Regions from separate parts of the Brevibacterium sp. FAM 24630 genome, predicted to be linked through region 1. Evidence: riboswitches for the same ligand, from Rfam matches in the RefSeq annotation. Region 1 holds a riboswitch; each other region holds the start of a gene.
The links. A riboswitch is a leader RNA that binds a small molecule or an ion and turns the genes downstream of it on or off. The one in region 1 is predicted to bind thiamine pyrophosphate.

Region 1 (7,008 bases):
TTCGCAGACCTGAAGACCGCGATCGGCCCCGAGTGGCGGACCTACACCGAGCACGAGTTCGTACAGAAGCTCAGCGAGGGCACCCTGCCGCTGCCCGTGTTCCAGGACTACCTGGTGCAGGATTACCTGTTTCTCGTGCAGTTCGCCCGCGCGAACGCGTTGGCCGCGTACAAGAGTCGCAGCCTCGCCGACATCACAGACGCGAGCGGAGCGCTGCGCGCGATCCTGCACGAGACCGAGCTGCACTGTCGCCTCACCGCGAGGTGGGGCATCCCGGAAGACGAGCTCGATGCGGCGCCTGAGAAGCAGGCGACGGTCGCCTACACCCGCTACGTGCTGGACACCGGCATGTCGGGCGACCTGCTGGACCTGCACGTCGCACTCTCCCCTTGCACGATCGGTTACGGCGAGATCGGCGTCGCTCTCGATCCGGCGCGCCGGGCCCGCGAGGGTCACCCGTACGCGGAGTGGATCGCCGAGTACGCCGGTCCCGAGTTCCAGGGAGCCGCAACGGCTGCGATCCAACGCCTTGACGCGTTGACCGGCGGCGAGGTCACCGAACAGCGGTTCGAGGCGCTTGTGCAGGTGTTCCGCGCCGCCACCCGGCTGGAGGCCGATTTCTGGCAGCAGGCACTCGACTCCGCCGCCTGATCAGCTGCTCAGGGCTTCGAGCAGTGTGCGTTCGAGCCGCGCGAACTCGGGGTGAGCGATGGTCTCGATGCCACGCGGCCTGGGAAGTGCGACATCGATCACCATGCGCACGGAGGCTGGGCGTGGGGTGAGTACGACGACGCGGTCGGAGAGCAGGATCGCCTCGCGAACGTCGTGTGTGATGAGCAGGGCGGTCCAGTCGTGCTCGATCCAGACCTGCTGCAGCCAGGCCTGCAGCTCCTGCTTGGTGAGCGCATCGAGCGCACCGAAGGGTTCGTCGAGCAGCAGGGTCTGCTGTTGCTGCACCACGGTGCGCAGCAGCGCCGCGCGCTGCCGCATCCCGCCGGACAGTTCGAACGGCAGAGCATCCTCGAACCCCGAGAGGCCGAAGCGAGGGAACCACTCGCGTACCTGTTGCTGAGCAGCACGGCGCTTGATCCCTTGCACTTCGAGGCCGAGTGCGGCGTTCTCGGCGATGCTGCGCCAGGGAAAGAGGAGATCCTTCTGGGGCATGTAGGCGGCGTGGTTGCAGGATCCAGCCGCTTCTCGTCCGTCGACTCGGATGCTACCCGAAGTGGCCTGGTCGAGGCCGGCGATGATGTTGAACAGGGTGCTCTTGCCGCACCCGGACGGCCCGATGATCGAGACGAGCTCGCCTGGTGACACGTGGAGCGAGACGGCGTCGAGCACACGACGGGTCTGACCGCGTCGCAGTTGGAACTCGCGGGTGATCTCGTCGAGTTCGAGGCGGGGCGCGGTTTCAGCGCTCATTCGCCGCCCTCCTTTCCTTCAGGTGCCAGGGGATGACGAGCCGTTCGATGAGGTAGGTGGAGAGGTAGAGGGTGATGCTGACGAGTGCCGTGACGGCGACTGCGGCGAGCACGAGGTCGGTGCGGAACGCGTTCTTCTGCACGCTCATGTAGATTCCAAGCCCTTCTTTCGCGCCGACGTATTCGGCGAAGATCGCCCCGATCACCGCGTAGGTGATCCCGATTCTGAGCGAGGTGAAGAACAATGGGAGTGCCGAGGGGAGCCTGACGAGCAAGAACTCGCGGATCCTCCCCGCCCCCATGCTGCGCAGCAGTGCGGAGGCTTCCCGGTCTGTGTGTGCGAAGCCTTCGACGAGGCCGATCGTGATCGGGAAGAAGGTGACGAGGGCGACCACGAGGATCTTCGGTAGCAGCCCGAATCCGAACCAGATGATCATGAGCGGCGCGATCGCGATGACAGGGATGGTCTGCGAGGCGACCAGCAGAGGGATGAGGCCTCGGCGCATGAGCGGTGAGAAGTCGATGGCGATCGCGATTATCCATGCGCACACCAGGGAGACGCCGAAGCCGACCGCTGTCACGCTGAGCGTGGCCGCGGCGTGATCGACGATCGCGGCGCGGTGCTCCCATCCCGACTCCGCGACACGGGACGGGGCGGGGAGCACCTGCGGGCGCGCCCCGGTCAGGTGCACGGCCGCCTCCCACACTGCGACGAGCACGGTGAGGAAGACGAGCGGCACCCACAGGTTCGCCCAGGAGCGCGCCCGCACGATCAGTCCTGCAGGTACTCGTTCGTGAAGAACTCCGACCAGTCCGGCTGCTCGTCGAGCGGCTTCCCGTCGCGGTCGGTGAGCAGCCCTGTATCGAAGAGGAACTCGCCCAGCTCGCTCCAGTGCTCCTCGGTCTGCAGGCCGAAGTCGCCGTTCTCATCGAGCATGTAGCCTTCGGAGAGCATCTGCTGCCCTGCGACCAGCAGGTCCAGCTCGGTGAGCAGACCGGAGTTCTCCTCCTGCAGGATCTCCGCCGTCGCCTCCGGATCGGCGATCGAGTCCTCATATCCTCGGGCCAGCGCCTGCACGAAGTCGCGCGCCACATCGGGGTTCTCCTCGAGCCAAGTACCGTTGCCGACGACGATCACCTGATAGGCGTCGGGGAACCCGTAGTCGGTGTAGGCGAAGTTCTTCAGCTCGATCCCGCGCTGCTCAGCCTCGACGCCCTCCACCGCGACGAACGGAACGGTGAAGTCCACGTCCCCCGAATAGAGCGCCTCGTATGCGCTCGTGCCGAGCACGACAGTCTCGAAGTCGCCTTGACCGCCTGCGGCCTGCACGACACCCTGCATGGTGATCGTTTCGGCGGGGTTGTCGAAGCCGCCGAAGACGAGACCGTCGAGGTCTGCGGGGCTAGTGATGTCGTCGCGGTCGCCGAGCACAGCGACCTCGGTCGCCCACGTCTGCTGCACGGCGAGCACCGATGTGAGGTCGGCGCCGGAGGCGATCGACATGGAGGCGGTGTCCTGGAAGCTGATACCGAACTCCGCCTGACCAGCGTCGACGAGCACCTCGGGGTTGCTGTTGTTGAACGGCAGGATCTCGACATCGATGCCGGCGTCTTCGAAGTACCCCTCGTGCAGGGCCACGTACAGGCCAGTATGGTTCACGTTCGGGGTCCAGTCGAGCGCGAAACGCACGGTCGTGCGCTGATCATCGGCCGGGGCATCGTTGTCGGTGCCGGCGCAGCCGGTGAGGACGACGGTGGTGAGCGCGATTGCGCTGGCTGCGGTCAATGCGCGTCGGAATCTGGGTGAGATGGTCACGGTTCTCCATGTTCTGTTCGGGGAATGAGGTTTGGGAATCAGGGGCGGTTCGTGCTCAGCCCCAGGCCCGCACGAATCGGCGCGCGGTCGCCTTGGGGTCTTCGGCGGCGCAGATCGCGGAGACGATGGCAGCCCCTGCGGCGCCGTCGTCGCGCAGCCGGGCGATATCGTCTATACCGATGCCGCCGATCGCGACCGAGGGCACCGACGCCGCGGCCGCCAGGCGTCGAAAGCCGTCGAACCCCAGCGCCGGAGGATGGTCCGGCTTGGTGGCCGTGGGGCGGATCACGCCGATGCCGAGGTAGTCCACAGTGCCTTCGGGTAAATGCGTCACCGCTGCGAGGTGCTCGTCACTGTTCGCTGTCAGGCCGATCACGGCATCGGGGCCGAACTCGTCGCGCGCCGATCGCACGGCGGGGTCACCCTGCCCAAGATGCACCCCGTCGACCGGGATGCCGCGTTCTCTCGCTGCTATCGCGACATCGAGCCGGTCGTTGACCAGCAGCAGCGCGCGGCCCTGGATCGCTTCCGCCAGACGTTCGAGCTCACGCAGATGTGCATCGAAGCCGGCATGCTTGTCGCGCAGCTGTACGGTGCGCACCCCGCCATCGACGGCTGCCCGCACGGTCTCCGCCACGCCCCGTTCACCGCAGAGCGCACGATCGGTCACCAGGTAGATGCCGAGGTTCACGCCCCACCGCCCGGCGCCGTCTCGGCGCGCACCTGCTCCGACGCGCTCACCTCCGCTGCGCTGATCGCGTACAGCGCGTCGAGCAGACGGGCAGCGAACGACCCGGGCCCCGCCGTCTCTGCAGCGGCCCGCTCAGCGGCGATCCCGTACACGACATGCGCAGCAGCCACCGCCTCGACCGGTGAGAACTCACCACGGATGGCAGCGAATGCCGCGATCAGCGCACCCAGCGCGCACCCACCGCCGGTGATCTTCGTCAGCAGCAGATCGCCGTTTGAAACCCGGAGGATGCGCTCACCGTCGGTGACCAGATCCACCGGCCCAGACACCGCCACGACTGTGCGCAGGTCTCTCGCCAACCGCATCGCGATCGGTGCGGCCGCCTCGGTCTCATCCGCACTTTCGACGCCCTTGCCACCCGTTCCGGCCCCCGCGAGCGCGAGGATCTCGGAGGCGTTGCCCCGGATCGCGAACGGGTGCTGGGCGGCGAGCTTCTCGGCGAGAGCTGTCCGGATGGGCAGCGACCCGATCGCGACCGGATCGAGCACCCACGGCGTGCCCGCATCGTTCGCCACGGCGACCGCTTCCTCGGACGCCGCACGCTGCTCCGGGATCGGCGTTCCCAGATTCACCAACAGGCCCCCGGCGACACGGGCGAACGGTCCGGCCTCGCCGACGATGTCGACCATCGCCGGTGCCGCGCCGATGGCCAGCAAGGTGTTCGCGGTGAAGTTCGTGACCACCGAGTTAGTGATGCACTGCACCAACGGGGTCTGCGCCCTCAGCTCACCGAGCAGAACCGCGGATGATGAGACAGACATGAACTCTCGCTTTCTTCCACTGCGAAAGAAAGTCGATCACCATGACGGCACGCCGAAAGCGGACACCTGGATCGGTATCTCGAACGCGCTGAAGTCATCCGGACATTCCCTTCGCCAGTACGAACTAGAGCAGGTTCGACGGGTGTGATCTCAGCCGCTGGGTGCGGCACCCCGTGTCACTGCCCACTACCCTAACGCATTCGGCCACAACTGGGAGCACTCCCGTGGAACGCTAGGGCCGCCGATGGTCAGGAGCACGGCAGATCCTGGCGGGGGCTGTCGACGGTGATTCGCCGACACTGAACCAGATCGGTGCAGCCCACGGTGTCAGGGACCATATAGAAAGATCAAATACCAACACGGGCAGCCGACCACGGCCCCATCCTGGTACAAAACCATGCGGTCGGCAGGAGCACGGAGACGCTGAGGACTACCAGCCTCTGAGGGGCTCCGGGTGAGATCGGCCGGCGGCATCGGCGCCCTCCACTCCTGCTGCACGGAACCCGCACCTCCGTCAGTACACGAAAAAAGCGGCGGGAGTGAACGCAAGACCTCGGATAAACGTTCCCTCGCAAAGAGCCAGCGACCGATGAGCAGCACAAATCCTCGGTAGACTGGTGTGACGTGACACGGGGTGCTGCACGGGATCTGCGGCTGAGATCACACCCGTCGAACCTGCTCTAGTTCGAACTAGCGAAGGAATGTCCAAGTGAGTGCTTCCACCTCTCCGTCCCGTCCGATCGTCGCGACGATCGCAGCAGTCATCCGTGGCGGCGACGTGCTGCTGGTGCGTCGCGCGAACCCGCCAGATGTCGGGCGGTGGGGCTTCCCTGGGGGGAAAATCGAAACCGGCGAAACAATTCAGCAAGCCGCCCTACGCGAGTTGCATGAGGAAACCGGCGTGCACGGTGAGGCACGCGAGGTGTTCACCGCTGTCGATGCCTTCCATCACGACGACTCCGGCACCCTCCTCCAGCACTTCGTCCTCGTCGCGGTGCGGTGCGACTGGCGAACCGGGGTACCCGTGGCAGCTGATGACGCGCTGGAAGCACGCTGGTTTTCAATCGAAGACCTCGAACACGGAGACCTTGCACTCAGTCTTGATGTGCGCGAAGTTGCCGAGACTGCCTTCCGGCTCGCGCAAAGCTCTTGAACTATCTCAATACGTTTGAATGATACCGAACGACGGAAAGAGGACAACTACTTTTGGAACCGCACGGGGTTCCTGGTAGATGCAGTGCGACACAATGCGGGTTCTGTCAGTTGATCGTTTCGTGACGATCCCAGAAGTCTCGCAGTCGCATAGCGAGAGATTCAGGGCGTTCTTCCGGTACGAAATGCCCGCAGTTCTCGATGATGCCACCTTCAAGGAGAGACGTGCTATCTCGGGTTTCTTCGACGTAGTCTCTCCACTTACTCAGCACTGGAGCTTGGGCCGCGAGCCCGTGATCTCCCCAAAGGGCCAACGTGGGAACGGTGACCCGGTACCCCACCTGATGGTCGTGTTCATCGTGATCGAGGTCTTCCCAGGTCGCTCGGTAGTCCTCGAATCCCGCATGCATTGCGGGCTCTTCGCAGTTGAGGGGGTAGTCGCGGGGTGTGGGGTGGGCGCGTCGGTGCGGGGATAGACGTCGAGGTCTCCCGATGATGGAAGTTCTGACGCTCGCCATCTGGAAGACCTCGACATGCCCAACGCTACCTTTGACGGCTCTTCGCAGCTGAGGGGGTGGATGCGGAACGCGGGGTGGGCGCGTCGGTGCCGGGATAGACGTCGAGGTCTCCCGAAGATGGAAGTTCTGACACTCACCATCTGGAAGACCTCGACATGCTCAACGCTACCTTCGATGACCCCGACCTGACGACCTTCGCCCGCCTCGAGGAGCTTGGCCTGGTCGTGGTCGGCCAGAGGCTCACTGCCGCGCGGGCGGTGCTGGAGTGCCGGCTCGCCGAGGAGGATCCGTGGTGCAGGGCCTGCGGAGCGCGGTCGACCTCGCGGGGCTCCATCACCAGGTCTCTGGCGCATGAGCCGTTCGGTCACAGGCCCACGACGTTGCTGGTGCGGATTCGCCGCTACCGGTGTGACCATTGCGGATGCCACTGGCGCGAAGACACCACCGCGGCGGCCGCAGAGCGGGCGAAGCTCTCCCGAGGCGGGATCCGGTGGGCGCTGGAAGCCCTGGTCATCGACCACCTCTCGATCGCGCGGGTCGCCGCCGGGCTGGGCGTGGCCTGGCATACCGCTAACGACGCCGTTCTCGC
Region 2 (7,008 bases), on a different contig from region 1:
GGTCAGCCCGATATCGGGCAGACCCATGGCCGCGGAGAATGCACCGCCGGAGATGTAGACGCCTTCGAAACCGGTCTGCTCGATGATCTGAGCGTTGATCGGGTTGATGGCGCCGGGGAACTGGACGATCTTGTCGCCGGCGAGGAGTTCGCGGAACTCAGCGCGACGCTCGGCCGGGGTTGCCTGTGCGCCGAGCATCAGAAGATGCCCTTCGATCCGCTGTGCTCGAGTCCGTCGACGACGAAGCTGAGTTCGCCCACACCCGAGGCATCGAGGTTTTCGAGGTTCTCAGCGAGGTCGAGGAACCGGGCCTGCTCCGCGTCGGAGATGACGCCCTCGGCGAGGGTCTTGAACTTCTCGATGTAGTTCGCCCGGGCGAAGGGACGCGCACCGAATGGGTGGGCATCGGCCACGGCGATCTCGTCGGTCAGTGTCGATCCGTCGTCGAACTCGATCTCCACGCGGCCGCCGAAGGCCTTTTCGTTCGGGTCGGTCGAGTGGTAGCGACGGGTCCACTCCGGGTCCTCAGTGGTTTCGATCTTGTGCCACAGCTCGACGGTGTCGGGACGACCGGCGCGCTCGGGAGCGTAGGAGTGCTCGTGGTGCCAACCCTGGTCCTGCATGGCCACGGCGAAGATGTACATGATCGAGTGGTCGAGGGTCTCGCGGCTGGCCTTGGGATCCATCTTCTGCGGATCGTTCGCGCCGGTGCCGATGACGTAGTGGGTGTGGTGCGAGGTGTGGATGACGACGCGCTTGATCTTCGTCAGATCCTCGATCTGTCCGCCGAGCTTGCGCGCAAGGTCGATGAGCGCCTGCGCCTGGTACTCGGCCGAGTGCTCCTTGGTGTAGGTGTCGAGGATCGCACGCTTCGCTTCGCCCTGGCCCGGCAGCGGGACGGTGTAGCGGGCCTCGGGGCCGGAGAGGATCCAGGCGATGAAGCCGTCCTCGCCTTCGTAGATCGGGTTCGGTGCGCCTTCGCCGCGCATCGCACGGTCGACGGCCTCGACGGCCATCTTCCCGGCGAAGGCGGGAGCATGAGCCTTCCAGGACGAGATCTCGCCCTTGCGCGACTGACGGGTCGCGGTGGTCACGTGCAGCGCCTGCTGGACGGCCTGGAAGGTGACCTCGGTGGGCAGGCCGAGCAGCGCGCCGATGCCGGCGGCCGCGGAGGGGCCGAGGTGGGCGACGTGGTCAATCTTGTGCTCGTGCAGGCACATGCCCTTGACCAGGTCGACCTGGATCTCGTAGCCGGTGGCGATGCCGTTGATGAGGTCCTTGCCGCCGATGCCCTTGTGCTGGGCGACCGCGAGGACGGCCGGGATGTTGTCGCCGGGGTGCGAGTATTCGGCAGCGAGGAACGTGTCGTGGAAGTCGAGTTCACGCACGGCCACACCATTGGCCCAAGCGGCCCATTCCGGAGAGAAGCGATCGGTCACGGGCAGACCGAAGATGTTGGCACCCGGGTTGAACGGATGAGCCTGCGCCTGCTCACGAGCGTGCGTCGGAGCGGAGCGGCGCACCGAGGCGGCTGCCACGGCGGCGTTGTCGATGATGCGGTTGATGACCATCTCGGTGACGTCTGCGTCGACCGGCGTCGAGTCGGATGCGACTTCGGCGATCTTCCAAGCGAGCTGATCTTCGCGAGCCAGGTTCTCTGAGCTCTTATGAGTGCGGACTTCATGATTGATCATGGATACCCCTTCATAGTCCTTGACCGGAACTGGTCGTCAGGTGCTGACCCCACTGTAGGTCACGGCACTCGGCAGATCTCTGCCGGTCGGAGATTTATCTCGACATCAAGATATTTTACCCGATGTGTGCGCTGGTTCACCAACAGGGTCCGATGCCTCTTCTGCACCGACCCCCGATATGGGACGATTGCCTCATGACCCGCACTGCATTGGACTTCGATGAGAACTGGTTCGACGATGCGGAGTTCGCCCGCCTGCGCAGACGGATCCCCATCCCCTACGTCAACGCGATCCCCGTGCGAGTCGGCGAGGCCGGCAACGTCGAACGCATCGGACTGCTGCTGCGCAGCCTCGAGGACGGAACCCTGGGCCGCGAGGTCGTGGGCGGGCGCATCCGCTTCCACGAATCGATCCGCTCCGCGCTCATGCGGCACGCCGAGAACGACCTCGGCCCGATGGCGCTGCCGGTCATCCCGCCGTCGATCTCCCCGTTCCACATCGCCGAATACTTCCCCACCGAAGGCTCCGGCCTCCTCCACGACCCCCGGCAGCACGCGATCTCGATGTGCTTCGTCCTCGAGGTCCGCGGCGAGTGCACTCCACGAGCCGATGCCCTCAGTCTCGACTGGCTGACCCCCGAGGAGACCCTGCGCCCCGATATCACCAGCGAGCTCTGCCACGGTCAGGATTTCATCCTCAAGGCCGCGCTCACCCATCTGGGCTTCCCGGTCTGAGACTGCGGTTCTCACAGACACCGTTTTCTACATTCCGTAGAATAACCTTGGTAGACTGGTGGCGACGCAGACGATACCGCTGGTCGGGGCCGTCGTCGGCGTCTGGGTTGGCCAGGCCCCGAGGGAGAGGTCCGAGATGTCTGCCCAGTCCCCAATGCCCGAGTCCCACACCCCCGAAACACGTCCGGCTGATGCCCAGCCGTCCGAGTCCGGTCTCAACCGAGAATTCGGCGTCCTCGTCGGCTTCGACGGCTCCGAACTCGCCGGTCTCGCGGTCCGGTGCGGCGCGCTGGAAGCCGAACGACGCAAGACCACGTTGACCGTCGTGACCGCATATCCGCTGCCGACGATGATCTACCCGAACATGGCGTCGATTCCCAGCGAGCCCGAGGACGCGATAGCGAAGCAGGAAGCGGAGAAGATCCTCGCCGAGGCGGTCGAACTCCTCCGCGATCATCCCGGAGAGAAGAGCTTCCGCACCGTGCCCGGCGATGCGGCCGGCTCGCTCATCGCGCTGAGCACCGATGCCGAGGTCATCATCCTCGGCGCGCGGGGCCGAGGCGGCTTCATGGGCCGCGTCCTCGGCTCGGTGTCCACCGCCGTGCCGGCTCACGCGCATTGTCCGACGATCGTCGTCCCCCACCATGCCGCGAACGCCGAGGCGGACGGACCGGTGGTCGTGGCCGTCGACGGTTCGGACACCGGCCGGGTCGCCATGGTCACCGCGGCCGCCGAAGCCGCCCTGCGCCGAACAGCACTCGAAGTCGTCGCGGTGCTTCCGGCGGGAGAGGAATGGCTCTACTGGTACCCCGAGCTCGAGCTCAGCTCCGAAGTCACGGGACGGCGGCAGAAGCAGATCGCTGCCGGACTGGAGGAAGAGATCGCGCAGCTGTCCGAGCAGTTCCCGGATCTCGAGGTGTCCTCCTCGGTGCCGGTCGGTGACCCCACGCAGACGCTCGTCGAGATCAGCGCCAGGGCGCAGCTGACGGTGATGGGCACGCGCGGACGAGGACGGTTCCGCAGCGTCCTGCTCGGCTCCGTCTCACGCGGAGTCCTCAATCATGCCGAGGGCACGGTGATGGTCGTCCCGAGCTGACAGCAACGGCACCTGACAGCGCGGCGGCACCTGAGGGTCCGCGGACCGGACAGCTCCGTGCCGGGGCCCGCTCTCCCCTGTTGTACAGTGGTGGCTACGACAGGGGAGCGCCGTCAGGGGCGCTGAGAGTGCAGAAGAAGCTGCAGACCCTCGAACCTGATGCGGCTAGGACCGCCGAAGGAAGTCGAGACTCTTCACCCCTCCTTGTATGAGGAGGCACAATGCCGAAAACCACCACACCGAAAACCACCTCCGCCGCGGCGACCGCACACACCAGGGCTCCGAAATCGAAGCAGTGGCGGGTCGTGGACTATGTCACCACCGCCGTGCTCGGCATCGCCGTCGGGCTCGTGTTCTGGGTGTTGGCGCTGAGCTGGAAGGTCCTCGAACTCGCCTTCCAGGCCTTCCCGCCCTCTATCGGGCTCATCGCTGGCCTGTGGGTCCTCGCCGGCCCCTTGGCCGCTGCGATCATCCGCAAGCCCGGAGCCGCGCTCCTGTGCGAACTCATCGCCGCCATCGTCGAGGCGGTCCTCGGCTCACACTTCGGAGCCACCGTGCTGCTGTCCGGGTTCATTCAGGGCCTCGGTGCCGAACTCGTCTTCGCCGCCTTCGGCTACAGGCGGTTCACGCTCTGGATCACCGCACTGTCAGGGGTCGTGGCCGCGGCGTTCATGGCTGTGAGCGAGAACATCATGTACAACGCCGAATGGCAGTTCGGCTATCAGGCGATCTACGCGGTGTGCGCCATCGTCTCCGGCCTCGTCCTCTCCGGCATCGGCGCCTGGTACGCGTATCGGGCGATCGCAGCCACCGGGGCGCTGAGCTCGTTCGCCTCCGGTCGCCTGCGCTGATGGCACTGCCGATCACGGCACGCGGATACTCGTGGACGCATGCCGATCGCGATACACCGGCTGTCGGGCCCCTCGACATCGACATCGCCGCGGGTGAGAAGGTCCTCCTCCTCGGCCCCTCGGGGGCCGGCAAGTCGACTCTGCTCCATGCCATCGCCGGCGTCCTGCCCGAGGAGTCCGGCGAATCCAGCGGTGAGCTCCTCGTCGGCGGCGAGGCTCCGAATCCTCGCCGAGGCGGCACCGGACTGGTCCTGCAGGATCCCGATTCGCAGGTGATCTTCTCCCGCATCGGCGACGATGTCGCCTTCGGGATGGAGAACCTCGGTCTGCCCGCCGAGACCATCGAGGCTCGGATTCCCTCGTCTCTGCGTGCCATGGGACTCGACCTGCCCGCCGAGCATCCGAGTGCGGCGCTGTCCGGCGGGCAGAAGCAGCGTCTAGCTCTGGCCGGCATCCATGCGATGTCGCCGGAGGTCATCGTCCTCGACGAGCCGACGGCCAATATCGATCCGTCTTCCGCGCCCGGCGTCCGTGATGCCGTCCTTGCCGTGCAGGCCGAGACTCAGGCGACCATGCTCGTCGTCGAACACCGCGTGGGGCTGTGGCTCGATCACGTCGATCGGGTGATCGTGCTCGGCCGGCAGGGAATCCTCGCCCAGGGCGCTCCGAGTCGGGTCTTCGGTCATCCGAATCTCTCAAGCGTTCTCATCGACTGCGGGATCTGGGTGCCCGAGGATCCCTCACGATCCCGCGATGACCGTACCCGGTCGCTGAGCGGATCCGGCCGGACCGATGGTGAGCCCGAACGGTCACGGGTCCTGTCCGACCGGGCGGACGACCGCCTCGGCGAGGTGCTGCTGCGCACGGAGGAACTCAGCGTTGCGCGACCGCGGATGCGCGCGCCCGCGGTCGCCGGCCTCGATCTGAGTCTGCGCGCCGGGCAGGCGCTCGGCCTCGTCGGCCCGAACGGGGCCGGGAAATCGACGACAGCACTGACCATGGCCGGGCTCATTCCCGAATTCGCCGGCGCGGTCCACGCCGAGGCAGAGCTGCGTGACGGACTCAGACGCACCCGCCCCTTCGCCTGGCCTTCTGCTCAGTTGGCCCCGCGCATCGGGATGGTCTTCCAGGAACCCGCGCATCAGTTCCTCGCTTCCAGCGTCGCCGGCGAACTCGAACTCGGTCCGCGACTGGCCGGCTGGTCGAGTGCCGAGATCGCGACACGAGTGGATGACCTGCTCGTGTCACTCGGTCTGGCCGAACTCTCGCAGACGCACCCGCAGAGCCTGTCCGGAGGAGAGAAACGGCGCCTGTCGGTGGCGGCCATGATGGCACCTCGACCGCGAGTCCTCATCGTCGACGAGCCGACCTTCGGTCAGGATGCGCTGACGTGGGCGGGACTGGTCGAGATGTTCCTCGATGCTCTCGCGCACGGATCTGCGGTCGTGGCGGTCAGTCACGATCAGGCGTTCCTCGAGGCGATCGGGGCCGATCTCCTCGATCTCGGCGACCACGGTGGTGGGGCCACGACTCTGTCCGCCGACGTCCAGGTCAGGGCCGGTGATCGCGGTGAGTAAACGACTCGTGCGGGTGCGCTCCTCCCCCACCGAGGCGGCCGTTCCGGATCCGGGCCAGCTCATTCCCGTCATGCGCAGCACCCTCGTGGTTCGGTGCAACCCGCTGACGAAGATCGGCGTGGCACTCATCCTCATGGTCGGGGCTCTGCTGAGCATCGATCTGGTCTCGGCCGGAGTCGTCTTCGTCTTCTGCCTTCTTGCCCTTCCGGCCACGGGTCTCGACCTGTCGGCCGCGGCGAAGAGACTGTGGTTCCTGCCTGCCGGCGCCCTGCTCGCGGCCTGGGGTACCGCCTTGCTGGCGGAGAAGACCGGACCCGTCGTCGTCGACTTCGGACCGATCCTATTCACCACCGGATCGCTGTCCGCAGCCGCCGCGATCTTCCTCCGGGCTCTGGCCCTGGCGATTCCGCTCATCGTGCTCGCCTCGACGATCGATCCGCGCGACCTGTCCGATGCGCTCATCCAACATCTGCGCCTGCCCGAGGTGGTCGTGGTCTCTGTGCTTGCCGCCTCGCGGCTCCTCGGACTCCTGGTCAGCGAATGGCAGGTGCTGTCGATGGCGCGGCGAGCCAGGGGTGTGGCCGGAGGTTCGCTGCTGCGGAGGACTCACAGCCTCTTCAGCGGGGTGTTCGTCCTGCTCGTAGTCTCGATTCGTCGCGCCACCACACTGGCGATGGCGATGGAGGGCCGTGCGTTCGGTCGTCCCGGCCGGACATGGCGCAGGCGCTCACACTTCGGGATCCGGGATCTCGTGGTCGTGCTCATCAGCCTGGCCGTCTGTGCACTGGCGATCGTCGCCGCGCACCTGCTGGGGACCTGGAATCCGATCATCGGCTGAAGCTGAGCCGAAGCGCTTCAGTCCCGGGCCGACGGGCCTGCGAGCCGGCTGAGGAAGTCCTTGCCGAAGGCCCGCCAGTCTTCGAGAGCGTCCGGGCTCGGCAGCTTCGAGGTGGTGAGGACGACGAGAGTCTTGTCGTCGCTCTTCGCCTCGGCGGCGACTTCGACCTTGATCCCGCCGTCGAGGTCCGCTCGCCAGAAGGAGCGCTTCGCGGTCTC
Region 3 (7,008 bases), on a different contig from region 1:
TCTCCTCGCCGAAGGATGCGCAGAAGGCCGGAGTGGCCACCGTGTTCCAGGACCTCTCCCTGTGCGAGAACCTCGACGTCGTGGCCAACCTCTTCCTGGGGCACGAGAAGACCCGCAGCGGAGTCCTCGACGAGGTGTCCATGGAAGCGAAGTCCTGGGAGCTGCTGCGCAGCCTGTCGGCGAAGATCCCGAGCGTGCGCGTACCGATCGCCGCCCTCTCCGGCGGTCAGCGGCAGACGGTCGCGATCGCCCGGTCCCTCCTCGGCGAACCTTCGCTGGTCATGCTCGATGAGCCGACTGCGGCGCTCGGTGTGGCGCAGACCGCCGAGGTGCTCAACCTCATCGAACGGCTCAAGGAACGCGACCTCGGGGTGCTGCTCGTCAGCCACAACATGGCCGATGTGCAGGCGGTGTGCGACCGGGTGCACGTGCTGCGTCTGGGCAAAGACGCTGGCGACTTCCCGGGAGACGAACGCACCGATGTGCTCGTGGCAGCGATCACCGGAGCCAGCGACAACGTTGTGACCAAACGCGCAGCACGAAGGGGTGAGCGTCGATGACCCGCAATTCCTTCATCACCGATGAGCGGATCTCGTCCGAAGGCATCGTCAGCACATTCATCCGCCGCGTCAAAGAGGGCCAGCTCGGGTCATTCCCGGTCATCCTCGCCCTCGTCGTCATCGTCATCGTCTTCCAGACCGCCGACAGCAATTTCATCTCCCCGGCCAACCTCGTCAACCTCTCGACGCAGGTCGCATTCCTCGCGATCCTGGCACTGGGCATCAACCTCATCCTGCTGCTCGGCGAGATCGACCTCTCGCTTGCGCAGCTCGGCGGCCTGGCCGCCTCCCTGCTCGGTGTGCTCGTGGTCAGGCAGGGTGTGCCGCCGGCGATCGCGCTGATCATCATGCTGCTGCTCGGCCTCGTCGTCGGTGCGATCCAGGGATGGTTCTTCGCCGTCGTCGGCATCCCAGCCTTCGTCGTGACCTTGGCCGGCCTGCTCGCCTTCACCGGTCTGACGCTGACGACCCTGGGTACACAGAAGAACCTGTCGATGTCGGACACCTTCGCCTTCGATTTCGCCAGCTACTACTTCCCGGCGGTCTGGGCCTATGTGTTCGGGGCGATCGCGATCATCGGCTTCGGAGCAGGCATCATCTACTCGAAACTGCGCCGTCACCGCGAGGGACTCAATGCACCGAGCTGGACCTCGGTGATCGTGCGCATCGTGCTGCTGACCGCGATCGTGTTCGGGTTCCTCGTCCTCGTCAACCAGGACTTCGGCCTGGCGATGCCGTTCTTCCTCATGATGGTCATCGCCATCGGCATCGATCTCGTGCTGCGCAAGACCCGTTACGGCCGTTCGATCTACGCCGTCGGCGGCAAGGTCGAGGCGGCCCGACGCGCCGGCATCCGAGTGACCTGGGTGCGCATCAGCGTATTCATGGCCGCCGGCGTGCTCGCAGCGCTCTTCGGCTTCGTCAAAACCGGTGTGACGACGAACGCCGGATCGACGCTGGTGAGCACGCAGGACCTGCTCAACGCGATCGCCGCAGCCGTCATCGGCGGCACCTCGCTCTTCGGCGGCCGCGGAACCGCGTGGGCGGCCGTGCTCGGTGCGCTGGTCGTCGGCGCCATCAACAACGGCCTCTACCTCATCGGCTTCAACTCCGATGCGCAGCAGATCATCACCGCGCTCGTCCTGCTCACCGCCGTCGTCATCGACGCACTCAGCCGCCGCGGCCAGAGGTACGTCGGCCGCGGTTAGCCGAGAGCCGTCCGTCCTCGGGTATGGTCCGGCGGTCAGGCGTCGGAGAGCAGACTCGCTTCGACTGCCGGAGTGATCGGGTCTCCCGCGCCCGTGGTGATGAGCCGGTGAAGGCTGTCGTGGGCATTGCGCGTCCACCCCTGTGCGCAGCCCTCATGGCAGGCCAGCATCGGGGTCAGCCCCACATGGGTGAAGGTCAGCTGGGCACCGGAGCCGGCCGGTTCGATGTCGAAGCGCACGGTCGTCCCGGCCCATTCATCGACGTCCTCACCCGCTCCGAAACGATTGTCGAGGATCCTCCAAACGACGCGTTCGCCGGGGACGAGTTCGGTGACCTGCACGCGAGTGGTGTGGATCTGCGGCACCGTATAGACGAATTCGCCGAGGCGGTCGGTCGCGCCGTCGATGCGCTGCGACCACCAGCCCCGCACATTCGTCACGGCGGCGTAGACCTCCTGCGGTGACTGCGGCACCTCATAGGTGAAGGTGAAATCCGACGATGACATTGCGTCGGGCGTAGATGTGGGATGTGCTGTGGTCATGGCGAGGCTCCTTTGCCGTTGTCTGCCGATCGCAACTTGTATCAAACAAGTTGGTGAAGTGATGATCCCACGCCTGATTTCATCATGCAAGTATCAAGGTAGAATCATTCTCATGCTGGGCAGAACGTATGACAACGAAGTGTGTTCCATTGCGCGCTCGCTCGAGATCGTCGGCGAACGGTGGAGCCTGCTGATCATCAGGAATGCGCTGTTCGCGGGAGTCACCCGCTTCGGTGACTTCCAGAAACGGCTCGGAGTGGCGACCAATGTGCTCACGACCAGGCTCGATGGCTTCGTCGAGGCGGGGATCATGTCCCGGGACTCGGGGTCCGGCGGGGTCGAATACCATCTCACCGACAAGGGGCGTGATCTGCGCGGAGTGCTCATCGCGTTCACCGACTGGGGCGATCGTTGGCAAGCCCCTGCCGGGCGGCCGATCATCTACCGGCACGATGACTGCTCGGGTGAGGTGCATAGTTCGATCCGCTGCGATGCCTGTGGTGAGGAACCTGACGCCGTCACCGCCTCGAAGGGTCCGGGCATGCCGGAGGAGAAGTGGTCGCACCGAACTGACTGACACAGGCACCCGATACGAATGGGTGCTGGCAGGTGCCGGGGTGGAGCTGAGGGGTCGCCCGTGTCCGACGGGGCTGATAGAGTCGAAGCCAATGACATGGGGTGCCTCATGACGTTCCGCTCGGGCCGAGAAGTCCACGCGGAGTTCGGCGAGGCTGAGAGAACACCCATCGAACCTGATCTGGGCCATACTAGCGAAGGGATCGTCATGGTTGACTTCGACCTGCGTTCTGCCAATGCGCGACTGCGTGCAAGCAATCCACTCATCCAATGCATCACGAACACCGTCGTGCAGCAATTCAGCGCCAACGTGCTCCTGGCCATCGGTGCCTCCCCGGCGATGCTCGACCACGAAGCCGACGCCGGGCAGTTCGCCGGCATCGCCAGCGGCGTCCTCATCAACTTCGGCACCGCCTCGAACCACCAGCTGCTCGCCGCCGATGCCGCCATCGACGTCGCCAACGCGGCCAGCAAGCCCTGGGTCCTCGATCCGGTGAGCGTCGGGGCCGTCGACTTCCGCACTTCCCGCATCCGTCGTGCCGCCGCCGACCACCCGACCGCCATCCGCGGCAATGCCTCCGAGATCGCCGCGCTGGCCGGAGTCGGCCTCGGCGGACGCGGAGTCGACTCCACCGATGACGTCGATGCGGTCCTTCCCGCCGCCGCGAAGCTGGCCCGAGAAACCGGGGCGATCGTCGCAGTCTCCGGACCCACGGACGCGATCGTCGCCCACATCGACGGCGCCGACCATGTCGCCCGCATCGCCGGCGGCCACGAATACATGCCGCTGGTCATCGGCACCGGCTGCTCGCTCGGAGCCGTCACCGCCGCCTACCTCGCCGCCGCCCGCGGTGGACTCGCCGATCCCGACGCCGACGCCTCGGCGGTGAACGCATCGGAACACACCACGAGCGGTGAGGCCGCCTCGGCGAGGTTCGAAGCCGTCGTCGCCGCCCACGCCCACTTCGCGGTCGCCGGCGAAGACGCCGCCGAGGGAGCCAAAGGACCGGGCAGCTACTCGGTGAACTTCCTCGACGCACTCCACAGCGTCGACGGCGACCGGCTCGCACATGCCAGGGTCAGCCTCGACGCACTCGCCGCGGACGAAGGCGCGCGGGCATGACCGCCGGATCCGCGCACATCACCGACGATCTGTGCAACGCGGCTGACACCGACCGCTTCGTCGGCATCGACACCCGCCTCTACCTCGTCACCGACTCCGCCCAGTGTGAGGCGGCCGGTCGCACCGTTGCCGAGACGGTCCAGGCCGCGGTCTCCGGGGGAGTCGGCATCGTCCAGGTCCGCGACAAAGACATCGATGACGGCGAGTTCTACTCGCTCGCCCGTCAGGTCATCGCCGCCGTCGACACCGCCACCCGCGGCACCGACCGCATCGTGCCCGTCGTCCTCAACGATCGCGTCGAGGTGGCCCGCCGCCTCATCGACGAGGGCGAGACCATCCACATCCACGTCGGCCAGACCGACACCACCGTCACCGAGGTGCGCGCCGCTGTGGGGGAGGCGCCGCTCATCGGTCTCTCGGCCGCCACCAGCGCCGAATTCGCCGCCGCCCGGGCCACCGGCGTCGTCGACCTCGTCGGCATCGGTCCGGTCTATGACACCACGACGAAGGCCGACGCACCCGACGGCATCGGACCCGACCGCCTCGGCGAACTGGTCGCAGAGGCCGGCATCCCCGCCGTGGCGATCGGCGGAATCACCGCCGACCGAGCTCCTGACCTGAGCGGACGCGGGCTGATCGGGATCTGCGTGGTCTCGGCGATCTGCCTGGCCGATGATCCGAAGGCCGCCGCCGAAGACCTGCTGTCTGCATTCGCGGGACGCGATCACGACGGCCGCGCGGACAGCGCAGGCAGCACCGCCGGCGGCCAGGCATGAGCACGCGCCCGCCGATCACCCTGACCATCGCCGGCACCGACCCCAGCGGGGGAGCCGGAATCCACGCCGACCTCAAGACCTTCACCGCGCGCAAGACCCTGGGCACGAGCGTCATCACCGCCCTCCTCGCCCAGAACACGCACGGGGTGTCTCGGGTCTACCCGATCGACGATGACTTCGTCGCCGACCAGTTCGACTCCGTGCTCGAAGACATGCCCGTCGACGCCGCGAAGTCCGGGATGCTCGGCGGCCGATCCCTCGTCGACCTCGTCGTCGCCCGCGCCGCCGAAGGCCTGCTGGGCTTCTACACCGTCGATCCGGTAATGATCGCGACCTCGGGCCATCGCCTCCTCGAGTCTGACGCCGTCGACGCGGTCCGCACCCACCTGCTGCCCGTGGCCGACCTCATCACTCCCAACCTCCCCGAGGCGGCCCTGCTCCTGTCCGAGGACGAACCCGAAGCGCAGACCCCCGACCAGATGCGTGACCAGGCGCTTCGCCTGCTCGAACGTGGGCCCGGCGCCGTCCTCCTCAAGGGCGGGCACGGCAGCGACGGAGACGTCACCGACATCCTCGCCACCCGGGACGGTTCGGTCCGCGAGTTCACCCACCCCCGCGTGGCTACCGCGAACACGCACGGAACCGGGTGCACCCTCTCGGCCGCAATCACCGCCGAGGTGGCCGTCCTCGGCCGTGAACGCGCAGCATCGGCGAACGGGGGCGCGGGAGCGGCCGTGACCGGCACCCCCGAGATCGGGTCCGAGCTCCTCGGCGATGCTGTCAGCAATGCCCTGGATTTCCTCGCCCGGGCTCTCAGCTCGGCCGCGGGCTGGCAGGTCAGCCTCGACTCGGATGGGGCACACGGACCCGTCGACCATCAGGTCGACATCGTCCGCGGGCAGCCTTCCTGACCGACCGCTCACCGCACGGTCGGGCACCCCATCTGACCAACACGAATCACAACCGCACGTCACACGAGTACATAGGAGTTCCCATGACCGTCGATTTCTCTGCCGGACCCCAGACCGCTCAGCTCTGGGACCGTGTCCGCCCCATCATCGAACAGATCGAAGACCTGCCGTTCCTCGCCCAGCTCGCCGACGGCAGCCTCGACGTCACGGCGTTCACGAACTACATCATCCAGGACGGCATCTACCTCAACGGCTACGCGAAGGCGATGTCCTTCCTCGCCGCAAAGACCGTCGACCGCGACGAGTCACGCTTCTGGGCCGGCTCGGCAGCCGAGGCGATCACGGTCGAGGAAGGCATGCACGAAGAGCTGCTCGCCGATTCGCGACTGGCGGCCGCACATGCTGAACTCACCGGCGGCAGCGCGGGCGCCAAGGCCTCACCGACGGCGCTCGGCTACGTCTCGTTCCTCATCGCCACGGCCGCCAGCCGCTCCTACGGCGAAGGCGTCGCCGGAGTGCTGCCGTGCTTCTGGGTGTACGCCCACATGGGCAAGGTGCTCGTCGAGCAGGCCGGTCAGATGGCCGATGACCACCCGTACCGGACCTGGGTGCAGACCTATGACTCACCGGAGTTCGACGAATCGACCCGTCATGCCGTGGTCATCCTCGAACAGGAACTCGCGAAGGCCCCGGACGAGGAGGCGGCACGGATGCGGGCGGCGTTCGAACAGGCATGTGTCTACGAACTGCACTTCTGGGCCTCGGCACACGCGATGCAGAACTGGGACGCCTCCGTCTTCCTGCCGCAGGGCGGGCTCACCTCGGCGGGCTGAGCCGGCGGACGAGGTTGATGAGAGCCGCGGCGGTGATGATGAGGAAGACGCCTGTGGGAATGAACGTCATCCCCGTCGGCATCGTCGCCCCGCGCCCTTCGCGCATGATCATCACAAGCACCGACGTCAGCAGCAGTGCCAGGGCGCCGCCGGTGATGCGCATGAACTGCATGAGGCAGTCATAGAGGTAGGTGTGCTCGCCGCTGTTCAGCCAGTAGTCCTTGAACGGGATGTTGATGATGGAACTCGGAAGCTTCTCCCAGATCCAGCGGCTCGAGAAGAGCAGGGGAAGACCGACGCCGATCGGCACGAGCCAGCCCAGCGTGCCCGCCTTCGACGACCAGTCGTCGGGCTGTCCCGAGGAATCGAAGTGGCTCGCGACGGTGTCCGGAGCCTGAACCCAGAACCAGACGGCGAAACCGATGAACACGAGGACCGAGACGACCGCGAACACGAGCGCAGCGAACTCGCCCATCGGG
Region 4 (7,008 bases), on a different contig from region 1:
ACGTGCCTGTGCGTGACTCAGGAGTGCCTGACGCGGGTGCGCCTGACTCGGGTGCGTCTGGCTCAGGAGAAGCGGCCGGCAGCGTCCTCGCCGGTCTCGTCCTGGGCCGCCCAGGCGTCGATCCCGCCTGCCAGGGACCGCAGCCGCATCGCGGGCGGTGCGTCCTTCGTGAGCAGAGAGACTGCCTCGGCCGAACGCACCCCTGACTTGCAATGGACGACGACCTCGCGCCGGGCAGGCCCCTCGGCCGCAGAGTCGCACACCTCGGAGACGGCGTCCCAGCCGTGTTCGCGGATCCGCTCCAAGGGCAGATGGAGACTGCCCGGGATGACTCTCAGCGCCCGCTCCCAGTCCTCCCGGACGTCGAGGAGCACCGTCGTGTCCCCGAGCGAGAGCAGTTCGGCCGGGTCGATCTCCTCCACTCCGGCCGCTGAGCCGTCGGCCGCGGCACTCGTGGATGCGGTGACAGCACAGGCGGCGGCCACCTCGGTGAGGTCGGTGACGGTCGGCCGATCGGGATCGGGGGAGAACCGCAGCGTCGAATACTCCCCGGCCAAAGCGTCATAGCGCAGCAGCCTGCCGATGAACGGTGTGCCGATGCCGCAGATGAGTTTGATCGCCTCGGTGGCCATCGCGGAACCGACGGTCCCGCACAGCACACCGAGCACCCCGCCCTCGGCGCAGTTGGGCACCGAATCAGGGTCGGGGATGTCGGGGAACAGGTCGCGCAGCATCGGTCCGTGGCCGGGCACGAAGGTGCTCACCTGGCCGGAGAACCGGAAGATCGTGCCCCACACCAGCGGCGTGCCGGTGAGCTCAGCGGCATCATTGGACAGGTAGCGGGTGGCGAAGTTATCGGCCCCGTCGAGGACCACATCGTGTCCGGAGAAGAGGTCGAGCGCATTGTCCGGATTCAGACGGCCCTCGATCGTCCGGACGGTCAGATCCGGGTCGAGCCGGTGCAGTGCGGCGGCGGCCGATTCGACCTTCGACCGGCCCACATCGGCCGTGCCGTGGATGATCTGGCGCTGCAGATTCGAGGTCTCGACCACATCATCGTCGACGATCGTGATCGATCCGATCCCGGCCGCCGCCAGATAGTTGAGCACTGGGGAGCCGAGTCCGCCGGCACCGATGACCAGCACCGAGGCGGCCCGCAGCCGCCGTTGACCCTCGAGTCCGAAACTCGGCAGGCTGAGGTGACGGGAGTAGCGTGCGATCTCCTCCGGTGACAGCGGTGGCCCGGGGGCCACCAGCGGAGCCAATCGGGAGTCGGCGGCGGTCATCGTGATCCGACCATTCCGTCCAGCGGCGAGGACGCCAGCGCCAGCGGCCGCTTCGGGATGCGTCCGGCACCGGCGGCCAGATGCCCGGCCTTGACGGCCAGGGACATCGCCCGGGCCATGGCGTGCGCATCATGAGCGCGGGTGACCGCTGAGGCCAGAAGCACCGCGGTGCACCCGAGTTCCATCGCCAGGGCCGCATCGGAGGCGGTGCCGACACCGGCGTCGAGGATGATCGGCACCTCGGCCCGGTCGACGATGGTTTCGATATTGTGCGGGTTGAGGATGCCCAGTCCGCTGCCGATGGGCGCACCGGCGGGCATCACCGCCGCCACTCCTGCATCTTCGAGGCGTTTGGCCAGTGCAGGGTCGTCGTTCGTGTACGCGAAGACGGTGAAGCCGTCGAGGACGAGCTCCTCGGCGGCGGTGAAGAGTTCGATCGGATCCGGCAGCAGGGTGTCCTCATCGGCGATGACTTCGAGCTTCAGCCAATTCGTCTCGAGTGCCTCCCGGGCCAGCTGCGCCGTGAGCACAGCATCCCGGGCGGTATAGCATCCGGCCGTGTTCGGCAGGATGCGGATGCCCAAGCGGTCGAGCAGCTTGAATACCGAATCACGTGACTGCGCATCGAAGCGACGCATCGCCACAGTCGTCAGTTCCGTCCCCGAGGCCTGCAGAGCGGCATCGAGGATGCTCAGCGAGCTCGCCCCTCCGGTGCCCATGACGAGCCGGGAGGTCATGTCCACACCATCGATCGTCCAGGTCATCTCAGCCTCCCTGCACCGCGGTGACGATGTCGACGGTGTGCCCGTCGGACAGAGTGAAGTCGGACCACATGCCGCGACGGATGACCTCGCCGTCGACGGCCACGGCGATGCCCAGTCGTCCTCCGTCGGCCGGGGTTCCGTCGCTGTGCAGCTGCCGTCCGGTGACCTCGGCGACGAGGTCGAGCGCCGAGGATGTGGTGAGCTCACGGCGTTCCCCGTTGAGAACGATGGACGGTGAATGGGCGGCTCGGGGTGTCGATGCGGATCGGGTCATATCGGGCTCCTCTTCGAAGTGATGATGGTCGGGGCTGAACAGGTGGCGGGTGAACACGGCATCAGGCATTCGACACCGGCGCCGCCTCGGAGAAACGATGTGGGGAGACGGAATCGAGGGCACCGTCGGGCAACCAGTCCGGGGAGATCCCGAGGGCGAGCTCGGCCCCCAACCGTCCGCCGAGAGGGGCGAGCAGAATTCCGTGACGGAAGTACCCGGTGCTCACGACACAGCCGTCGTCGGCACGGCCGATGAACGGCAGATCGTCGGGGGAGCCGGGGCGGGCCCGAGTCGTGACCTCGGTGATGTCACAGTCGAGGATGCCGGGGACGAGGCGCTGACCGTCCTGGAGCAGACGGTGCACAGCCCCGGCAGATGTGGCGGATCGACCGTCCTCACGGGAACTGGCCCCGAGCACGATCTCACCGTCCGGACGCGGAACGAGGTAGACGGCCCGACCGTTGACCAAACCACGGATGGTGCGAGTGAGCAGGGGAGTGTGCTCGGCCTGGGTCCGTAACCGGAGCACATCACCCCACACCTGTCGCACGGGCAGGACCGGAGCACCGGTGATCGATGCGCTGCCGGTGCTCAGCACCACCTGGTCGGCCTCGAGACTGCGCCCGTCGGCCAGTCTGACTCCGATGGTCGTCTCGCCACGGCGAACCACCTCGGTGACTGTTTCTCGGACAAGCGTCTCCGTGGTCATCGACAGCAGCGCCGCGCTCAGTCGCCGGGGATCGACCGACCAGTCGTCGGGGATGTCCACGGCGCCGATGATCGAGGGGGCCAGAGAGGGCTCGACCGCCCGGGCCTTCGACCCGGAGATGAGTTCGGTGGTGAACCCGGCTGCTGACTGGGCCCCGCGCAGTTCCCGCAGGGTCTGCAGATCGGCCCGGTCGCCGGCGCACACGAGAGTCCCGGTGGAATTGAGCCCCAGCTCGGCTCCCGTTGCGCTCGCCACCTCGGCAGTGAACCCGGGGTACAACTCACCGGATGATCGCATCAGCGGATACAGGGGAGTCTGACCCCACACCACTTCGGCGGCCGGGGCGATCATCCCCGCCGCGGCATGGGAGGCTCCCTGGGCGGGGGTGGGATCGATGATGGTGACGACTGCACCGAGGCGGCGCAGATGCCAAGCCGTGGCCAGGCCGATGATTCCGGCGCCGACGACGATGACGTGCATGGATTCTCCCTCCGGCGGCATAACCCGCATCAGGTCTGACGGTCGGCTCTTACGCCCTCTCAGCCTCGTTGGGAGGCTCCCGCGAACTCCTCTACTCTATGACCATGACCACAGATATTCCACCGCGCACCGAAAGGCCCGGAACACTGCGGGCCCGACGGGAAGCCCAGTTGGCAGATTCCACGCTCTACCTGTGCACCGATGCCAGAGGCGACGAAGGGGATCTGCCCGACTTCCTTCGGGCCGCCTATGCCGGGGGAGTCGACATCATCCAACTTCGCGACAAGACCCTTGAGGCCAAAGCCGAGATCGCCGCCCTCGAAGTGCTGCGCGACATCGCCGCCGAACACGGAAAACTCTTCTCTGTCAATGACCGTGCCGATGTCGCACTCCTCACCGGAGCTGACGTCTTCCATGTCGGACAGGGCGACCTCACCAGCGCCCAGGCCCGCACCGTCCTCGGCCCCGACGTCATCCTCGGCCGCTCCACCCATTCCCTGGACCAGGCGCTCGCCGCCGAGGCGGATCCGGAGGTCGACTACTTCTGCGTCGGACCGGTGTGGGAGACGCCGACGAAACCCGGCCGACCGGCCGTGGGCAGGTCTCTGCTCACCGAGGTGGCCGCCTCGGTGAGCACACCCTGGTTCGCCATCGGCGGGATTGCGGCAGGACCGCGGCTGACGGCGATCCGGCAAGCGGGCGCGAACCGGGCGGTGGTCGTGCGTGCGATAACCTCGGCAGAGGACCCCGCTGCGGCCGCACGGGAACTCAAGGAGGCGCTGGAATGACCGAGACGACGAATGCCCGACCCGACGGACCCGCGATCCTCATCGCCGGGGCCGGAGCCACCGGTGGGGCTTTCGGGTCCTACCTGCTCGAGGCCGGCCGCGACGTCACCTTCCTCCTCCGCGAGGCCAAGGCGGAGCGGATCCGCGCCGCCGGACTGCGCTTCGTCTCACCCGACGCAGACCGGACGAATTCCGTGAATGTGCTCACCGCGGCCGAACTCCACGAGGCTCCGCGTGCGTTCGACCTCGTCATCATCGCGGTCAAAGCCAATGGACTCGACTCGGTGCTCACCGACATCCGCCCTGCCGTCGGTCCGGAGACGAAGATCATCCCCTTCCTCAACGGCATGGCGCAGATCGATCGGCTGGCGGAGGACTACCCGGGGCAGGTGCTCGGCGGGCTCGTCAAGATCGTGGGCACGATCAAGGACGATGCGGTCCATCAGCTCACCGACCTGTCCGTGATGACGATCGGCGACCTCGACGGGACGGCGGTGCCCGCCCCGATCACCGCGGCTCTCGACGTGCCCGGGTACCGGCTGCAGGTCATCGACGGCATCATCGACGGGCTGTGGGAGAAATGGGCTTTCATCGCTGCCGCCGGCGTCGTCACCTGCCTCTTCCGGGCCCCGGTGGGCGCGATCATGAGCGCCGGCGGACGTGATCAGGTGCTGCAGATCATCGACGAGATCGAAGCCGTGGCGAACGCCGCCGGGCACCCGGTGTCGGAGAAGTCGCACGCCGTGACGGTGAAGATGCTCACCGAGGAGGGGTCGGCGTTCACCTCATCCCTCTACCGGGACGTCACTGCGGGTCTGGACAGCGAAGCCGAGCACATCCTCGGCGATCTGGCTACGAAGGCCGCCGGGCTGGGAGTCCGGACCCCGCTGCTCGACCTTACGCTTGTGCAGCTGCGTGCAGGTGCAGCCCGGAAGCAGCACTGACCTCGGCCGCTCCCGTGTGCAGCATCGCCAGATAGGGTTCGCTGGGCTGAGTGTGCTCGATGTCAGCCGAACCATGCGAAGCAGTGAATGTGACCATCGGAACGTCGTCGAGCGTGTCGAGGACGATGAGAGTCTCATATCCGCCGGGGCCGACCGAATGCGAGGTACCGGCGGGCAGGTCGAACACGAGGCGCTCCAGCGGGGAATCGGCGGCCGGGGGCCGATTCATCTCTTGGGATGCGACATCGGCGAACTGTGCGGCGGTGATGAGATAGGCCTTGGCCGGGGTGGGGCCGGGCACGTGATGGTCATAGAAGGCCATTCCGCCGCCCCAGACTCTCGAAGCTCCGGCGAAGTAGATCGTGCCAGGCAGTTCGATTCCGGCCTCGGCACGGGGCAGAGTCGTGTCCCGTGCTCCCGGATAGGTGACCTGGGCTCCGGGTGGTCGCCCGCCCTGCAGATAGCAGGCGAGCCGATCACGAGCCATGTTCGAACCGTAGCTGACGTACCACACATGCGTTTGAGACATCACCTCCATGATGCCATCTCCGCCCCGCAACGCGTGGAACCGGGCGGCGCGGTTCGCATCGCGGTCGGCCCGGCCGGAGCCGAGACTCCGTGCCTAGACTGGCGGTTCCGCGATCGTGAGCTAGGAGAGAGATGAAGCGTCGATTCCCCGACATCAGAGAGCTTGCCCCGCTGCTGCAGTTCGAGCCGCCCCGGTTCGATCGCGTCGCGGCCAGACTCGAATCCGCCGCCGATATCTGGGACCTTCGCCGCATCGCGAAACGGGTGACGCCGACGGCGCCCTTCGACTACGTCGACGGAGGTGCGCTCGACGAGCACACGCTGCGCAAGAATCGCCAGGTCTTCGCCGACGTCGAACTCCTCCCGCGGATTCTGCATGGAGTCGACGTTCCGAACACATCGACGACGATCGCCGGTCAGGACACTGCGCTGCCATTCGGCATCGCCCCGACCGGCTACACGCGGATGATGCATTCCGAGGGGGAGATCGGGGGAGTTCGCGCCGCGGCGAAGGCCGACATTCCCTTCTCCCTCTCAACGATGGGCACGCGGTCGATCGAGGAGGTCGCGCAGGCGGCACCGGGATCGACGCGGTGGTTCCAGCTCTATCTGTGGAAGGACCGCGAACGCAGCCTCGACCTGCTTCAGCGCGCCCAGGCCAGCGGATATGAGACCCTGCTCGTGACCGTCGACACTCCGATCACGGGACTGCGTCTGCGCGATAACCGCAACGGACTCTCGATTCCGCCGAAGCTGACCTTCAAAACGATTCTGGACGCCTCCTACCGACCCGGTTGGTGGTTCAACTTCCTCACGACCGAACCGCCGAAGTATGCCTCCTTGTCGAGCTCTTCGCAGTCCTTGGCCGAGTTGACGCGGACGATGTTCGATCCGACGCTTGATCTCGATGACCTCAGGTGGATCCGCGAGCAGTGGAAGGGCCGACTCTTCGTCAAAGGCGTCCTCACCGCCGAGGATGCCAGCAGGGCCCGGTCCATCGGTGCCGACGGCCTGGTCGTGTCCAACCACGGAGGGCGCCAGCTCGATCGCGCTCCCGACTCCCTGACCGCGCTGGCAGAGGTGCGTGCGGCGGTCGGAGAGGAGATGGAGCTCATCCTCGACTCCGGAATCATGTCCGGTACCGACGTCGTGGCCGCGTTGTGCGCCGGAGCGGATTTCGTACTCATCGGCCGGGCTTATCTCTACGGACTGATGGCCGGCGGACAGCGCGGGGT

Region 2: linked by a shared signal. The riboswitch ahead of ACPUD7_RS14690 (ECF transporter S component) and the one ahead of thiM (hydroxyethylthiazole kinase) in region 1 are both predicted to bind thiamine pyrophosphate.
Region 3: linked by a shared signal. The riboswitch ahead of thiM (hydroxyethylthiazole kinase) and the one ahead of thiM (hydroxyethylthiazole kinase) in region 1 are both predicted to bind thiamine pyrophosphate.
Region 4: linked by a shared signal. The riboswitch ahead of thiO (glycine oxidase ThiO) and the one ahead of thiM (hydroxyethylthiazole kinase) in region 1 are both predicted to bind thiamine pyrophosphate.

The regions. Positions count from the first base shown of each region.
Region 1 is NZ_JBNBZD010000010.1:34,227-41,234, forward strand. It holds gene tenA (thiaminase II) at 1-651, shown strand, start outside; gene ACPUD7_RS09385 (ABC transporter ATP-binding protein) at 652-1,422, opposite strand; gene ACPUD7_RS09390 (ABC transporter permease) at 1,412-2,191, opposite strand; gene ACPUD7_RS09395 (ABC transporter substrate-binding protein) at 2,194-3,237, opposite strand; gene thiE (thiamine phosphate synthase) at 3,293-3,928, opposite strand; gene thiM (hydroxyethylthiazole kinase) at 3,925-4,749, opposite strand; TPP riboswitch at 4,838-4,933, opposite strand; TPP riboswitch at 5,370-5,468, shown strand; gene ACPUD7_RS09410 (NUDIX hydrolase) at 5,459-5,902, shown strand; gene ACPUD7_RS09415 (ISL3 family transposase) at 6,575-7,008, shown strand, end outside.
Region 2 is NZ_JBNBZD010000022.1:50,145-57,152, reverse strand. It holds gene prpB (methylisocitrate lyase) at 1-198, opposite strand, end outside; gene ACPUD7_RS14705 (MmgE/PrpD family protein) at 198-1,694, opposite strand; gene ACPUD7_RS14700 (DUF4916 domain-containing protein) at 1,889-2,428, shown strand; gene ACPUD7_RS14695 (universal stress protein) at 2,565-3,524, shown strand; TPP riboswitch at 3,616-3,724, shown strand; gene ACPUD7_RS14690 (ECF transporter S component) at 3,746-4,375, shown strand; gene ACPUD7_RS14685 (ABC transporter ATP-binding protein) at 4,375-5,952, shown strand; gene ACPUD7_RS14680 (energy-coupling factor transporter transmembrane component T family protein) at 5,945-6,790, shown strand; gene ACPUD7_RS14675 (hypothetical protein) at 6,808-7,008, opposite strand, start outside.
Region 3 is NZ_JBNBZD010000020.1:32,889-39,896, reverse strand. It holds gene ACPUD7_RS13940 (ATP-binding cassette domain-containing protein) at 1-560, shown strand, start outside; gene ACPUD7_RS13935 (sugar ABC transporter permease) at 557-1,768, shown strand; gene ACPUD7_RS13930 (SRPBCC family protein) at 1,804-2,310, opposite strand; gene ACPUD7_RS13925 (winged helix-turn-helix transcriptional regulator) at 2,423-2,887, shown strand; TPP riboswitch at 2,975-3,107, shown strand; gene thiM (hydroxyethylthiazole kinase) at 3,095-4,009, shown strand; gene thiE (thiamine phosphate synthase) at 4,006-4,785, shown strand; gene thiD (bifunctional hydroxymethylpyrimidine kinase/phosphomethylpyrimidine kinase) at 4,782-5,696, shown strand; gene ACPUD7_RS13905 (TenA family protein) at 5,780-6,529, shown strand; gene ACPUD7_RS13900 (DUF1648 domain-containing protein) at 6,513-7,008, opposite strand, start outside.
Region 4 is NZ_JBNBZD010000006.1:47,492-54,499, reverse strand. It holds gene ACPUD7_RS06450 (SRPBCC family protein) at 1-16, shown strand, start outside; gene moeB (molybdopterin-synthase adenylyltransferase MoeB) at 63-1,286, opposite strand; gene ACPUD7_RS06440 (thiazole synthase) at 1,283-2,050, opposite strand; gene thiS (sulfur carrier protein ThiS) at 2,052-2,393, opposite strand; gene thiO (glycine oxidase ThiO) at 2,386-3,513, opposite strand; TPP riboswitch at 3,503-3,606, opposite strand; gene thiE (thiamine phosphate synthase) at 3,618-4,301, shown strand; gene ACPUD7_RS06420 (2-dehydropantoate 2-reductase) at 4,298-5,245, shown strand; gene ACPUD7_RS06415 (histone deacetylase) at 5,199-5,774, opposite strand; gene ACPUD7_RS06410 (alpha-hydroxy acid oxidase) at 5,906-7,008, shown strand, end outside.